2 regions of the Isoptericola sp. NPDC056605 genome follow, and region 2 is predicted to be linked to the other one. Evidence: riboswitches for the same ligand, from Rfam matches in the RefSeq annotation. Region 2 holds a riboswitch; the other holds the start of a gene.

Region 1 (7,225 bases), on a different contig from region 2:
ACGCCGCCGTGCGCGAGCTGCTCGGCCACGACGACGTCGACCTCGCCGGCGCCACGCTGGTCAACCTCACGTCCAGCAGCTCCTCGCAGGCCAGGGAGACCGCCCGGTGGGCCGCCCGGCGCGGCGCGCGATACCTCGACGGCGCGATCATGGCCGTGCCGCCCGCGATCGGGACGGCGGACGCGGTCGTCCTGCACAGCGGGCCCCGGACGGACTTCGACGCGCACGCCGCCACCCTCGCCGCGCTCGGCACCGTCACCCACCTCGGCGAGGACCCCGGGCTGGCGTCCCTCTACGACGCGGCCGGCCTCACGATGATGTGGAGCGTCCTCGACGCGTGGCTGCACGGCACCGCCATGCTCCGCACGGCCGGGGTGGACGCCGCCGCCTTCGCCCCGTTCGCCCGGCAGATCGCGGAGGGCGTGGCCGCCTGGCTGCCCGGCTACGCGGAGCAGGTCGACAGCGGCAGGTTCCCGGCGGAGGCCTCGGCCCTCGAGACGGACGCGCGCGCGATGGCGCACCTCGTCGAGGAGAGCGCGGTGCTGGGCGTGAGCACCGAGCTGCCGAGACTGCTCAAGGCCGTGGCCGACCGTGGCGTCGCCGCGGGCCACGGTCACGAGCAGTACCCGGTGCTGATCGAGGAGTTCGGCCGCCCGACGCCCTGACCTGCCGGTCGCCACCCGGAGGACCACGACCTGAGACGTCGGCGTGCGAGCCGGCGGGCACGCGCCTACGGTCGGTGCTCGAGGTCGTTCGTCCGACGGAAGGAGCCCCGATGGGACTGGGAGACAAGGCCAAGCACCTGGCGGAAGAGGCCGAAGGCAAGGCCAAGGAAGCCACGGGCAAGCTCACCGACGACGAGAGCAAAGAGGCCGAGGGCAAGGCCCAGCAGGCCAGCGCGAACCTCAAGCAGGCGGGCGACGACGTCAAGGACGCGTTCAAGGGCTGACCCGCTGACACGACGGGGCGCCACCGCACGGTGGCGCCCCGTCGTCATGTCCGCCCGGGGCAGGGCCGACGGCTCAGAGGTCGTCGGGCAGGCAGCCGAACGCCTCGTCGGCGCCCAGCGCGGCGGTGGCGAGCAGCCCCTCGAGGCCGGAGCCCTCGGGCACGGGGCGCGGGTCGTCGACGACGACCCACAGCCCGTCCACGACGTCGTACTGCGCCTGCGGCCCCTCGGTCACGAGCGAGCGGACGGCGGCGACGAGCCGCTCGACCTCCTCGCCCGCGGTGCCGAGGCCCACCGACGCGCGGACGGCGCCGGCGTCGAAGCCGAGGCGGCCGAGCAGCGGGTGGGCGCAGAACCGGCCGTCGCGCACGCCGATGCCGTGCTCGGCGGACAGGTACGCGGCGACGAGGCCGGGGTCGTATCCGGTGACGGTGAACGTCACGACCCCCACCGGGTCGACGGCGTCGTCCCAGACGTGGACGACCTCGACGCGCTCGATCTCGCCGAGCCCGTCCACGAGCCGGCGCCGCAGGGCGTCCTCGTGCCCGGCCGCGACCCACGGGTCGAGGGCGGCGAGCTCGTCGCACGCGGCCGCGAGCGCCACCGCTCCCACGACGTTGGGCGAGCCGGCCTCGTGCCGGGCGGGGCCCTCGTGCCAGTCGGTCGTGGTGGTGCGCACCCGGCGCACGGCGCCGCCGCCGGCCAGGTACGGGGTGCCGGCGTCGAGCCAGTCGCGCCGGCCGACCAGGGCACCGGCCCCGAACGGCGCGTACGTCTTGTGGCCCGAGAACGCGACGTAGTCGACGCCCGTCTCCGCGAGCGAGAAGCGGCGGTGCGGCACCAGCTGGGCGCCGTCGAGCACGACGCGCGCGCCGGCGCCGTGCGCGGCGGCGACGACGTCGGCCACGGGCAGCGCCTCGCCGGTCACGTTGGACGCGCCGGTGAGCGCCAGGAGGGCGTAGGGGCGGCCCGCGGCAGCGGCCGACCCCAGCTCTTCCTCGATCTCCGCGAGGGTGGCGGCCACGGACGGGCCGCCCGCGACGACGGTCGCGTCGGTGACGCGCTGCCAGGGCAGCAGGTTGGCGTGGTGCTCGATGTCGAGCACGAGGACGCGGCCGGGCTCGCCGGTGGCCGGGTCGGCGGGCACGCAGCCCGCGAGCAGGTTGAGCGAGTCCGTCGTGTTGCGGGTGACGATCGTGAGGTCGTCCTCGCGGGCTCCGACGAACGCGCCGATCGTGCGGCGGGCCGTCTCGTACAGGGCCGTCGAGACCTGCGACAGGTAGCCGGCGCCGCGATGGACGCTGGCGTACAGCGGCAGCACGCGCGCGACCCGGTCGGCCACGGCCTGCAGGGCGGGCGCCGACGCCGCGACGTCGAGGTTGGCGTACGGCAGCTGACGGCCGTCGACGAGCGGCACGAGCGTGTCGCTCCCGACGACGGGCAGCACGGGTGCGACGTCCTGCACGGCGCCGACGCGCACGGCGGGCACCGCAGGCGCGGGGGTGAGCGTGGTCATGCGTGGTCCTCCTCGGTCGTGCCGGGGAGGTGGCTCCCCGCGCTTGCCCGCGCGCCGGACGGCGCAGGGCCAGGTCGTCACCCGGGGCACCCCGCCGCGAGAGGAGGGTTGCCGGCCAGCGAGCCGGGGCTTCGCGCTGGCGCTCTTGACCTGCCGCCCATCGTGCGTGCGCAGCACCACATGGTCAAGCGGAGCCCGCCCCCTTCTCACGATGCGGTCGCGTGAGACGCTGGATGCATGCCCGATCGCACCGTTCCGGCCTCCGGCGCGCCTCCGGGAGGCCCCGTCGGAAGCCCCGTCGGAACCCCGGCCGAGCTGGTCGCCCGCGCCCTCGCCGGCGGCGACCTCCACGCCGCAGGGCTCGCCGCCCGCGCGGCGACCGGGGACGACGCCGCCGACGTCCTCGACCTCGTCGGCGGGCGGGCCGCCGCGGGCTCCGCGCCCGCGACCGAGCTGCTGGTGGAGCTGCTGGACGCGTCCGGCGTCGTCCGGCGCTTCGTGCGCGGCGCCCTGCTCGACGAGGCCGCCGTGGACGACGTCTCCCAGGACGTGCTGGTCTCCGTGGCGACGTCGGTCCGGTCGTTCGCGGGCGGGTCGCGGGTCACCACGTGGGTGCACGGGATCGTGCGCCACCGGGTGGTCGACCACCTGCGTCGGCAGCGCGCCACCGCTCCCCTGCCCGACGACGACGTCGGGCCGTCGGAACGGATGAGCTCCCTCATCGCCACGCGCGCCACCGTGCGCGACGCGCTCGCCGCCCTGCCCGAGCTCTACCGCGAGCCCGTGACGCTGCGCGACATCGAGGGCCTGCCCTACGCGGAGGTGGCCGACCGTCTGGGTCGCAGCGTCGGCACCGTGAAGTCACAGGTCTCGCGCGGCCGCGCGCTCGTGGCCGCGGCCCTCGGGGGCCTGTCCTGATGGCCGCGGCGGCCGCGCCCGAGCCGCTGCTCGGGCGGTACCGGGTGGGCGACGTGATCGGCGTCGGGTCGTTCGCCACCGTGCACCGCGCCGTGGACGAGCGGCTGGACGACGTCGTCGTGGTGAAGGTGCTGGCCGAGAACCACAGCCTCAACCCGGAGGTCCGCGAGCGGTTCATCGCGGAGGGCCGGGCGCTGCGGCGGGTGGCGAGCCCGCACGTCGTCGCCGTGCACGACATCGGCGAGAGCGACCGCCAGCAGCCCTACCTCGTCCTCGAGCTCGCCGACCGCGGCACCCTCGCGGCCCGCGTCGCGGCCCTGCGGGCGGACGGGTGGACGGCGACGCCCGCCGACGTGCTCGCCGTCGCCCGGGGGCTCGCCGCCGCGGTCGAGGCCGTGCACGCCGCACGCCTCGTGCACCGGGACCTCAGCCCCGGCAACGTGCTGCTGCGCACCGGCCCGGAGGGCGCGGTCGAGGGCGTTCCCGCCGCCGTCGTCCGGCCGGACGAGCGCCTCGTCCTGGCCGACCTCGGCATGAGCAAGGACCTGGCCCGCAGCTCCGGGCTGACCGTCGCGGGCGGCACCGAGGGGTTCCGGCCGCCGGAGCAGGACGGCCCCGGCACGGTCGACACCCGCGCCGACCTGTGGGCGATGTCCGCGCTGCTGTCCTGGCTCGTCGACGGCGCCGACCTCCCGCGCTCCCTCGACGCCGCGCTGCGCCGCAGCCTCGCCGACGCCCCCGCCCGGCGGCACCCCGACGCCGCAGCCTGGCTGGCCGACGTCGAGGGGGCGCTCGGCCCGGGCACGACCGGCGGCCCGGACCGCGCGCGACGCCGCCCCGGCGCCGTCGTCGCCGCGGTCACCGCCGCCGTCCTCGGCCTGGGCGCGGGCGCCGGCGTCACGGCCTGGCTCGACCGGCCTCGCGCTGCCGGGGGCGGCGCGAGCGTCGACATCTCCGGGCCCGGGACGGCGACCGTCGGCGAGCCGGTCACCCTCACGGCCGACGTCGCGGGCGCGGAGCACTGGGTGTGGACGCTGCCCACGGGCACCTACGTGGCCGACGACGAGCGCGTGCGGCTCACCGCCAGCAGCACCGGCGCCGCCGAGGTGGTGCTCGAGGCCCGCGCCCCGGACGGGACCGCCCTCACGGCCGTGCACCGGCTGCGGGTCGGCGCCGGGTCCTGACCCGGACGAAGAAATCTCGGTCCGCGTGCAACCTTTCCGCCGCCGCGGACGACTCACGGGGGTCAGCACCGCACGGGGCTGGCACCATCGACCAGGAGAGACCATGCGACACCTTCCCCGCCGACTGACGCCGATCGCCCTCGCGAGCCTCCTCGCCCTGAGCGCGTGCGCGTCCCCGACCCCCGACGCCGAGTTCGACGACCCGGGGACCTCGGCGTCGGACACGACGGCGACGCAGCCCGCCGACGACGCCGCAGGCGCCGACGAGCAGGCCGACGGGACCGAGGAGACCGCCGACGCGCCGGCGGCGAAGGATCCCTCGGCGTACACCGTCCGCTACGCCGACAGCGACAAGACCGTCATCACCCTCGACCGGGCCCAGGTGGAGCAGCTCACCGGCACCGACCTGGCCGCCGGCACCGCCGACTCCCAGGCCGTGCTCGCGGAACCCGGCACCTGGTCGGGTGCGGACACGAAGGAGCACGCCGACGTCATCGTCGACGCCGCGACCCGCGAGTCCGACCGGATCGACCGCGTGCTCACGCAGCAGGCGGACGGCCGCGACGTCGAGCTGCGGCTGTTCGTCAAGCACCACCAGCACGCCCACGTGGCGCACTTCGGCGAGGACGACGACGACTGACCCCCAGGTGTGCCGCGGGTCAGACGCCAGGGCCGTCCCGCCAGCCGAGCACGTTGTCCGCGCCCTGGGGGTAGGGGGCCTCGTGCGGGCGCCCGCCCTCGGGACGCGGCGGCGGCAGGTCGCGCGGACGCTCCAACGGCTCCTTGCGCTCGCGCCGGAACCACCCCTTGATCGTGGCGAGGATTGCCATCGTCCGTCTCCTTCGAGGTGCGGTCGAGCCCGGATCCTGCCGGAGACTTTACCTTCGGCCGCGCCTGGGCACACCGGGGACGCACGGCGTTCGCGTCCCGAGACGGGGTGACCAGCACGCGGACGCCTGTCGTACGATCGCCAGGACCATCCCGAGCGGCCGAGTGACGTGGCACGTCGACGCCGCAGCAACCCGCGGGCCGGTCGCCGGCGACGGCGGCCCGTCCGGACGAGGGTGCTACCGCCACGACCGATGGGAGGACTGCGATGAGCACCCAGATCGATCCCCGCCCCGCCGAGGGCTACGCCGGCGACCTCACCCCGCAGCAGGCGTGGGACCTGCTCGCCGGCGATCCGGACGCCGTCCTCGTCGACGTGCGCACCGAGGGCGAGTGGCGCGCCATCGGCGTGCCGGACACCGCGACCGCCGGGAAGGCCCCGGTCTTCGTCGAGTGGGTGCAGGCGGGCGGGCGCCCGAACGCCGGCTTCCTCGCCGAGCTCGCCGCCGCGGGCGTGACCGCGGACCGCCCCGTCGTCTTCCTGTGCCGCTCCGGCCAGCGCTCGATCGGCGCGGCGCGCCTCGCGACGTCGTCGGGCCTCGGCCCGGCGTACAACGTGCTCGAGGGCTTCGAGGGCGGCCCCGGCTTCGACGGCGTCCGCGACCGCGAGGGCTGGAAGGTGCGCGGCCTGCCGTGGGGCGCGTACGACGCCGCCCGGCAGCAGGACCCGGAGCAGGCCCGATGAGCGGCGTGCAGGTCCCGACCGGCCCTGGCGCCGACCCCACGACCTTCGGCGGCTCGCGCCCGCTGCCCGCCACGGTCCGGCCCGCGACCCTGGCCGTGCGCGGCGGGCACCGTCGGTCGGACTTCCAGGAGATGTCCGAGGGCCTGTTCCTCACCCAGGGGTACACCTACGCCTCGGCGGCGGACGCCGAGGCGGCGTTCGCCGGCGAGCGCTCGCAGTTCCTGTACTCGCGGTACGGCAACCCGACGGTGCACACGTTCGAGGAGCGGCTGCGCCTCATCGAGGGTGCCGAGGCCTGCTACGCCACGGCGTCGGGCATGTCGGCGGTGTTCAACGCCCTCGCCGCGCTGGTCTCCAGCGGTTCGCGCATCGTCTCGGCGCGGGCCCTGTTCGGGTCCACCAACGTCATCTACGACGAGATCTTCGCCAAGTGGGGGGTGCGCGTCGACCTGGTCGACGGGCACGTGACCTCGCAGTGGGAGGAGGCCCTCGCCACGCCGGCAGACGTCGTGTTCTTCGAGTCGCCGTCCAACCCCATGCAGGACCTCGTGGACGTGCGGCGGGTGGCCGAGCTCGCGCACGCCGCCGGCGCCGTCGTCGTGGTGGACAACGTGTTCGCGACGCCGGTGCTGCAGAAGCCGCTCGAGCTCGGTGCCGACGTCGTCGTGTACTCGGCCACCAAGCACATCGACGGCCAGGGGCGCGTGCTCGGCGGCGCGATCCTCGGCACGGAGGAGTTCCTCACCGGGCCGGTGCAGACGTTCGTGCGCAACACCGGCCCGTCGCTGAGCCCGTTCAACGCGTGGGTGCTGCTCAAGGGCCTGGAGACGCTCGACGTGCGCGTGCGAGCCCAGGACGCGGCGGCGCTGCAGGTCGCGACCGCGCTCGAGGAGCTCGACGGAGTGACCGGGGTGCGCTACCCGTTCCTCCCGTCGCACCCGCAGCACGAGCTCGCCAAGGCGCAGCAGTCGGGCGGCGGCACGGTCGTGACGTTCGACCTGGCCGTACCCGAGGGCACGGAGGCGGCCGAGGCGAAGAAGCGCACGTTCGCGTTCCTCGACGCCCTCCAGGTCGTCGACATCTCC
Region 2 (7,225 bases):
CGACGTGCGCCCGGGCTGCGGCTCCACCCGCTCGAGCTCCAGCCCGGCGCCGTCGAGGAAGTCCGCGATGGTCTCCGCGTTGCGGACCTCCTGGCCCGAGCCCACCGTGCCGTCGTTGACGCACGCGTTGCGGATGAGCGCCCGCAACAGCTCGACCGTCTGGCCCGCGAGCACCTCCTCGGTCGTGAGCCGCCGCCCGCCGCTCGTGGGCGCCGCCGTCGTCGTGGAGGTCGTCGTGGAGGTCGTCGTGGAGGTCGTCGTGGAGGTCGTCGTGGTCGTCATACCGTCTCCAGCCTCTGCACGGCCCGGCGGCCGGGGATGGCCGCGACGAGCTCGCGCGTGTACTCCTCCTGCGGGTCCAGCAGGATCTGGTCCGCCGCACCCTGCTCCACGAGCCGGCCGCGGCTCATCACGCCGACCTGGTCGGCCACCTGCCGCACGACCGCGAGGTCGTGCGAGATGAACAGGTACGCGAGCCCGTGCTCGGCCTGGAGCCGCACCAGCAGCTCGAGGATCTGCGCCTGCACCGAGACGTCGAGCGCGGACACGGGCTCGTCCAGCACGACGAGCTCCGGCTGCAGGGCCAGCGCCCGCGCGATGGCGACGCGCTGGCGCTGCCCGCCGGACAGCTCCCGGGGGCCGCGCCGCAGCACGTCGGCCGGCAGCGCGACGTCCTCGATCAGGGCCCGCGCCCGGTCGGCGCGCTCCGCGCGATCGCCGACGCCGTAGGCGCGCAGCGGCTCGGCCACGATCTGCTCCACCGTGAACCGGGGGTCGAGCGACGCGTACGGGCTCTGGTACACCACCTGGAAGCCCCGTCGCAGCGCGCGCAGCTCCCGTCCGCGCGCGTCCGTGATGTCCTCGCCGCGGAAGACGACGCTCCCGGCCGTGGGCTGCTCGAGACGCAGCGCCAGGCGCGCCGTCGTGCTCTTGCCCGAGCCGGACTCCCCGACCAGGGCGTAGGTGCGCCCCCGCCCCACCGCGAGGCTCACGTCGTCGACCGCGACGAGGGTGCGGCGCTCCGCCCCGCGCGGCAGTGGGAACTCCTTGCGGACGCCGTCGAGCGCGAGCACCGGCGACGCCGTGCCCTCCGCGGAGGACGGCGCCGGCTCCGCGCGCCGCTCGGCGTCGGGGGCGGAGCCGCGGTCGCCGCCGACGACGACGAGGCGCGAGCTCGCCAGGCTCGGCGCGGCCGCCAGGAGCGCGCGCGTGTACGGGTGCTGCGGGTCGGCCAGCAGGCGGGCGGCGGGGCCCTCCTCGACCACCAGTCCCTGCTCGAGGACCACGATGCGGTCGGCGCGGTCGGCGGCCACCCCCAGGTCGTGGGTGATGAGCAGCACCGCGGTGCCCGTCTCGCGCACGAGCGAGTCGAGGTGGTCCAGGATGCGGCGCTGCACGGTGACGTCGAGGGCGCTGGTCGGCTCGTCCGCGACGATCAGGCGGGGCCCGGCCGCGATGGCGATCGCGATGAGCACCCGTTGACGCAGGCCGCCCGAGAGCTGGTGCGGGTACTGGCGCGCCCGCGCCGCGGGGTCGTCCACGCCGGCCTGGCGCAGCAGCTCGACGGCGCGGACCTTGGCGTCCGCGCGGCGCGCCAACCCGTGGATGACGAGCACCTCGGCGACCTGGTCCCCCACCCGGACCACCGGGTTGAGGGAGACGGTCGGGTCCTGCGGCACCAGGCCCACGTGGCGGCCGCGCACGTCCTGCCACTCCTTCGCCGTGAGGTCGGACAGGTCCCGGCCGTCGAGCCGGATGCGGCCGGCCGTGACCTCGCCGCCGCGGGGAAGCAGGTGCAGGGCGGCGTGCGCCGTCGTGCTCTTGCCCGAGCCGGACTCGCCGACCAGGGCCACCACCTCTCCCGCCCCGACCCGCAGGTCCACGCCCCGCACGGCGGGGCGGGTGCCGCCGTCGGCGGCCCGGTAGGCCACCTCGAGGCCGCTGATCTCGAGCACCGGGGTCTGGGGCGCGGGCGCCTCCGCCGCCGGCGGGCGTGCTGCTCCGGTCACTGGTCCTCTCCCGACTTCTCCAGGGCCCGCGACACACGGTTGGCGGCGAGCACGACGGCCACGATGACGAGCCCGGGCAGGGTGGTGAGCCACCACGCGGTGGCGAGGTAGTCGCGCCCGCCGGAGACGAGCGCGCCCCACTCGGGCGCTGGTGGCGGCGTGCCGTAGCCGAGGAAGCTCAGCGCGGACACGGCCAGCACGGCGGTGCCGAAGTCGAGGGCGACGAGCGCCAGCACGGGGCCGGAGGAGTTCGGCAGCACGTGGCGCCCGAGCACGGCGGGCCAACGTAGCCCGGACGCCCGGGCCGCCTCGACGTACACGGAGGTCGACACGCGCAGCACCTCGGCCCGCATGACGCGGGCGAAGGTCGCCACCGAGCCGATGCCCACCGCGATCGCCACCTTGACCGGCCCGAAGCCGAGCGCGGTGATGATCGCCAGGGAAAGCAGGATGCTCGGGATCGCGAGGAGCATGTCGACCAGCCGGCCGATCACGTCGTCCACCCAGCCGCGCAGGAAGCCCGCGAGCAGGCCCAGCAGGGAACCGAGGACGAGGCCGACGACCACCGCGAGCGCCGTCGTGCGCAGCGTGAGCGACGCGCCGTGCACCACCCGGGCGTACACGTCGCGCCCCAGGTGGTCGGTGCCGAACCAGTGCGCGCCCGACGGCGCCTGCAGCCGGTCGGCGGGGACGCCGCCCAGCGGGTCCTGGGCGGTGAACGCCTGCGGCACGACCGCCCAGGCGGCGACGAGCAGCAGCACGGCCACGGCGACCAGCAGCCCCGGCCGTCGCAGCACGTGGCGGACGGCGCGGACGGCGGCCCGGGGGCGACCGTCGCGCGCCGCGCCGGCGGCGGTCGCCGGGACGGGAGCGGCGGCCCGGGCCGCGGGCCGGGAGAGGGTCTGGAGCGTCATGCGGTCACCGCCGTGGGTCGCCTCGTGCGGGCCCGGCGCGGGGCCCGCACCTGGATCCTGGGGTCGAGCAGGGGGTAGACGAGGTCGACCACGAGGGTGACGACGACGAAGACGAGCGCCGACAGCACGACGATCGCCAGGACCACGGGCACGTCCTGCTGGTTGACCGACTGCACGGTGAGCCGGCCGAGCCCGACGCGGGAGAACACCGTCTCGGTGACCACGGCGCCCCCGAGCAGGCCGCCCACCATGACGCCGAGCACGGTGAACGCCGGGATGGCGGCGTTGCGCAGGGCGTGCGCGAGGTGCACCCGGGTGCGGCTCGCGCCCTTGGCCCACGCCGTCTCGACGTAGGGCTCGCCGAGCGTGCCCCGCAGGGAGCGGGACAGGATCTGGGCGAGCTGGGCCCCGGCCGGGACGGCGAGCGTGATCGTGGGCAGCACGAGGCTGATCGCGCCGTCGTTGCCGATCGCCGGGAACACCGGCACCCGGAACGAGAACCACTGCAGCAGCACCAGGCCCACGAAGAACGTGGGCAGCGCGACCCCGAGCGGCGGCAGCGCGGACAGCGCCTGGCGCAGGAACCGGGCCCGCGGGAAGACGCTGGCCACGGCGACCGCGGTGCCCCCGACGACGGCGACCACCAGCGCCGTGCCGGTGAGCTTGAGCGTCTCGGGCAGGGCCTGCGCGACGAGCGTGGTCGCGGGTGCGCCGCTCACGTAGGAGGTGCCGAAGTCGCCGGTCAGCGCGGCGAGCAGGGCGGCGCCGTACTGCACGAGGACCGGGCGGTCGAGCCCGTACTCGGCCCGCAGCGCGGCCAGCTGGGCCGGGTCGACCTGGTTCACCTCGCCGCCACCGGACGCGACCAGGGCGGCCGGGTCGCTGGGCAGCAGGTAGAGGACGAAGAACGCGACGGTGAAGGCCGCCCAGAGGACGAACACCCCCTGCCCGGCGCGCCGCAGCACGTAGCGGGTCATCCGGTCACTCCTCACCCGCGCCGTCGGTGACCCAGGCGTCGTAGAAGTCCAGGCGCGAGGACGCCTCGAACGTCAGGCCCTGGACGCGGTCGCTCGCGGCGATCGTGGTGGACAGCTCGTAGACGGGGATGGCGTGCCCGCGCTCGATGAGGAGCCTGGACGCCTCGGCCACGAGCTTCTTCCGCTCCTCGGGGTCGGTGGCCGCGGCGGAGTCGTCCAGGAGCTGGTCGACCTCCTCCGCGTCGCGCTGGTTGATGTTGCGCGCGTTCGCCGAGAAGATCGTGCGCAGCACGTCGGCGTCGGACCGGGTGAGGTTGTAGTAGTCGAAGTCGAAGTCGCCGGCCTCGTTCGCCGCCTCCTTCTCGGCGACGGTCACGTGCTTGAGCTGCAGGTCGACGCCGATCTGGCGCAGCTGCTGCTGCACGAGCTCGAGCGGCTCGGGCACCTGCCAGAACGTCACGGTCGTGGTGAGCGTCTGCCCGTCCTTCTCCCGGATGCCGTCGGCGCCCTCGACCCAGCCGGCGTCGTCGAGGATCTTCTTCGCGCCCTCGGGGTCGTAGGCGAGCAGGTCGTCGGCGCCCTCGAACAGCGGCGTCGAGTGGGAGAGCACGCCCGTGGCCGGCTGGTCCTGCGGCGTCAGCACCGTGTCGACGATCTGCTGGCGGTCGATCCCCTTGACGAGCGCGGTGCGCACGGCCTCGTCGGCGGCCAGCGGGCTGGACTCGTTCGGGAAGAGGTTGAACACGACGCCCGGGTTGGCGCGGTACTGCAGCCAGAACCCGTTGCCGTCGAACTGCGGCAGGTCGACGGCGTTCAGCGCGGCGGTGGCGTCGATCTGGCCGGACTGCAGGGAGCCGGTGCGCACGCCGGCCTCGGGGATGACCTTGAAGGTCACGGTGTCGAGGTAGGCCTCGCCGGTGTGCGCGTTCGCCTCCGAGCCCCAGGCGTAGTCCTTGACCTTCTCCAGGACGATCTCCTGGTCCTGGGCGTAGGTCTGCACGGCGAACGGCCCGGAGCCCACGTACTTGCCGGCGCACCGGTCCTCGGCCGAGAGCTTCGCCGAGCCGGGCGACAGCAGGCCGAGGGAGAACGTCGACGTGGCCTGGAGGAACTGCGCGCTGGGCTCGTCGAAGTCGACGGTCACGGTGTGCTCGTCCACCACGGTGGTGCCCGCGTAGCCGACCAGGTACTGCGACCCGAGCGACGCCACGGCGCCGAGGTCGACGATAGCGTCGAAGTTGGTCTTGACGGCCTCGGCGTCGATCGGGGTGCCGTCGGCGAAGGTGGCGTCGTCGCGCAGGTGGAACGTGTAGCTGGAGGCGTCGTCGTTCACCTCCCAGCTCTCGGCGAGCCAGGGCAGGATCTCGCCCGACTCCGGGTCCTGGGCGGTCAGGGAGGCGACGGTCTGCCGGGCGGCCGCGATCGCGTCGTTGTTGCCGACCTGCTGCGGGTCGATGCAGTGCGAGTCCACCGTGATGGCGAACGTCAGGTCGCCGCCGGCGACGGGCTCGGCGTCGGCCGACGCGCCGGTACCGGTCGCGTCGGCGCCGCTCGAGCAGGCGCCCAGCAGGAGGCCGGCGGCCGAGGCGGCCGCGGCCAGCCCGAGGGTCCGGCGGCGGTGGGTGCGAGGGGTGGTGGTCATCGCGTGGCGTTCCTCGTGGTCGTGGCGGGTCGTCCCGGCCCCGGCACGCTGCCGGGACCCGGTGGACGACCGGAGCCGTGCTTACCCCGCCGCGGGCGCGGCAGGGTCAGGTCGTTCCCGGAGCACCCCGTCACGTCGAAGGGTTGCTGGCCAGCGAGCCGGGCCTGGGTGCTGGCGCTCGTCACCTGGGCGGCAGGGAAGCGGTCCGGAGCCCGCGAGTCAAGGAATGCCGTGGTCGTCTCATATCTCGGATGCCTCCCCCTCGGGCCGGGCGTCACGCCGTCCACGCGCCCGCTGCACTAGTGCACAGCCGCCGAGCGTCCCGCGTCTGCCCAGGTCAGGGGGCGTGCGTTCCTACGGTGAACCCATGCGCTACCTGGAAGGGCCGTTCGAGCCCGTCACCGAAGAGATCACCGCCTACGGCCTGCCCGTCACCGGGCGGATCCCGGCCGAGCTGAACGGCCGCTACCTGCGCAACGGGCCCAACGCCCTGGGCGTGGAGGATCCCGGCGTGCACATCTGGGGCATGGGCCAGGGCATGGTGCACGGGGTGCGGCTGCGCGACGGCCGGGCCGAGTGGTACCGCAACCGCTTCGTCCGGACGTCGGGCTTCGCGCCCATGGTCCACGTGATCGAGCACGCGCAGCGCACGTTCGCCCTGGCGGAAGGCGGCCTCCCGCCCGCGGAGCTGGACGAGGAGCTGAACACGCTGGGGTCGTGCGACCTCGGCGCCACCCCCGAGGGGTTCATGGCAGGGGCGCACTCCAAGCACGACCCGCGCACCGGGGAGCTGCACTCGCTGTCGTACATGCCGGGCCGCGACGTCGTGCAGCACATCGTGACCGACGCCGGCGGGACGGTCACCGGCACCACCTCGATCCCGATGACCCGCACGCCGTTCATGCACGACTTCGCGCTCACCGAGAGCCACGTCGTGCTCTGGGACACGCCGCTCGGCTTCGACGGCCTCGAGTGCCGCTGGCTGCCGGACCACCCGACCCGGGTGGGCGTCATGCCCCGGGCGGGAGGCGAGGTGCGCTGGTTCTACGTCGACCCCGTCCACGTCAGCCACACGCTGAACGCCTACGACGACGGCGACTCGGTGGTGGTCGACGTCATCACGGCCGACGGACCGTTCGACCCCGCCGCGCCCGGCGCGATCCGCCCGATGCTGGACCGCTGGACGATCGGGCCGGGCACGATCCACCAGCAGCGGGTGGACGACCGGCCGCAGGACTTCCCGCGGGTGAACGAGTCGCGCCTGACCCGCCCCTACCGCTTCGGCTACTCGGCGGCGACCGCCCTCTACGGGGTGCCGTTCGAGCCCGAGGGGGCGCCGGGCGACGACTCCTTCACCAACGCCCTCGTCAAGCACGACCTCGCGCACGGCACGTCCGAGGTGCACCGCTTCGGGCGGGACGAGGCAGTCGGCGAGGCCGTGTTCGCCGCGGCCGGGGCCGACGGTGCCGTCGAGGACCACGGATACCTGCTCACCTACGTCCACAACCCCTCGCGGAACGCCAGCGACCTGGTGATCCTCGCCGCCCAGGACTTCACCGGCGCGCCCGTCGCCCGCGTCCACCTGCCGGCCCGGGTGCCCCTCGGTCTGCACGGCAGCTGGCTCCCGGACCGATGACTCCCGACCGACGAGTCTCGGTGCCGTCGACGCCGTGGCAGCATGAC

Evidence for each region. A riboswitch is a leader RNA that binds a small molecule or an ion and turns the genes downstream of it on or off. The one in region 2 is predicted to bind S-adenosylmethionine.
Region 1: another riboswitch for S-adenosylmethionine. It lies ahead of ACFQ8Y_RS16100 (aminotransferase class V-fold PLP-dependent enzyme); the one in region 2 lies ahead of ACFQ8Y_RS06025 (ABC transporter substrate-binding protein).

What each region holds. Positions count from the first base shown of each region.
Region 1 is NZ_JBHTVT010000016.1:69,603-76,827, forward strand. It holds gene ACFQ8Y_RS16090 (NAD(P)-dependent oxidoreductase) at 1-665, shown strand, start outside; gene ACFQ8Y_RS16095 (CsbD family protein) at 776-949, shown strand; gene ACFQ8Y_RS16100 (aminotransferase class V-fold PLP-dependent enzyme) at 1,023-2,465, opposite strand; SAM riboswitch class IV at 2,500-2,616, opposite strand; gene ACFQ8Y_RS16105 (RNA polymerase sigma factor) at 2,703-3,383, shown strand; gene ACFQ8Y_RS16110 (protein kinase) at 3,383-4,567, shown strand; gene ACFQ8Y_RS16115 (hypothetical protein) at 4,671-5,207, shown strand; gene ACFQ8Y_RS16120 (hypothetical protein) at 5,227-5,397, opposite strand; gene ACFQ8Y_RS16125 (rhodanese-like domain-containing protein) at 5,664-6,140, shown strand; gene ACFQ8Y_RS16130 (O-succinylhomoserine sulfhydrylase) at 6,137-7,225, shown strand, end outside.
Region 2 is NZ_JBHTVT010000004.1:100,497-107,721, forward strand. It holds gene ACFQ8Y_RS06005 (M20/M25/M40 family metallo-hydrolase) at 1-282, opposite strand, end outside; gene ACFQ8Y_RS06010 (dipeptide ABC transporter ATP-binding protein) at 279-2,009, opposite strand; gene ACFQ8Y_RS06015 (ABC transporter permease) at 2,006-2,923, opposite strand; gene ACFQ8Y_RS06020 (ABC transporter permease) at 2,920-3,900, opposite strand; gene ACFQ8Y_RS06025 (ABC transporter substrate-binding protein) at 3,905-5,542, opposite strand; SAM riboswitch class IV at 5,615-5,728, opposite strand; gene ACFQ8Y_RS06030 (carotenoid oxygenase family protein) at 5,910-7,178, shown strand.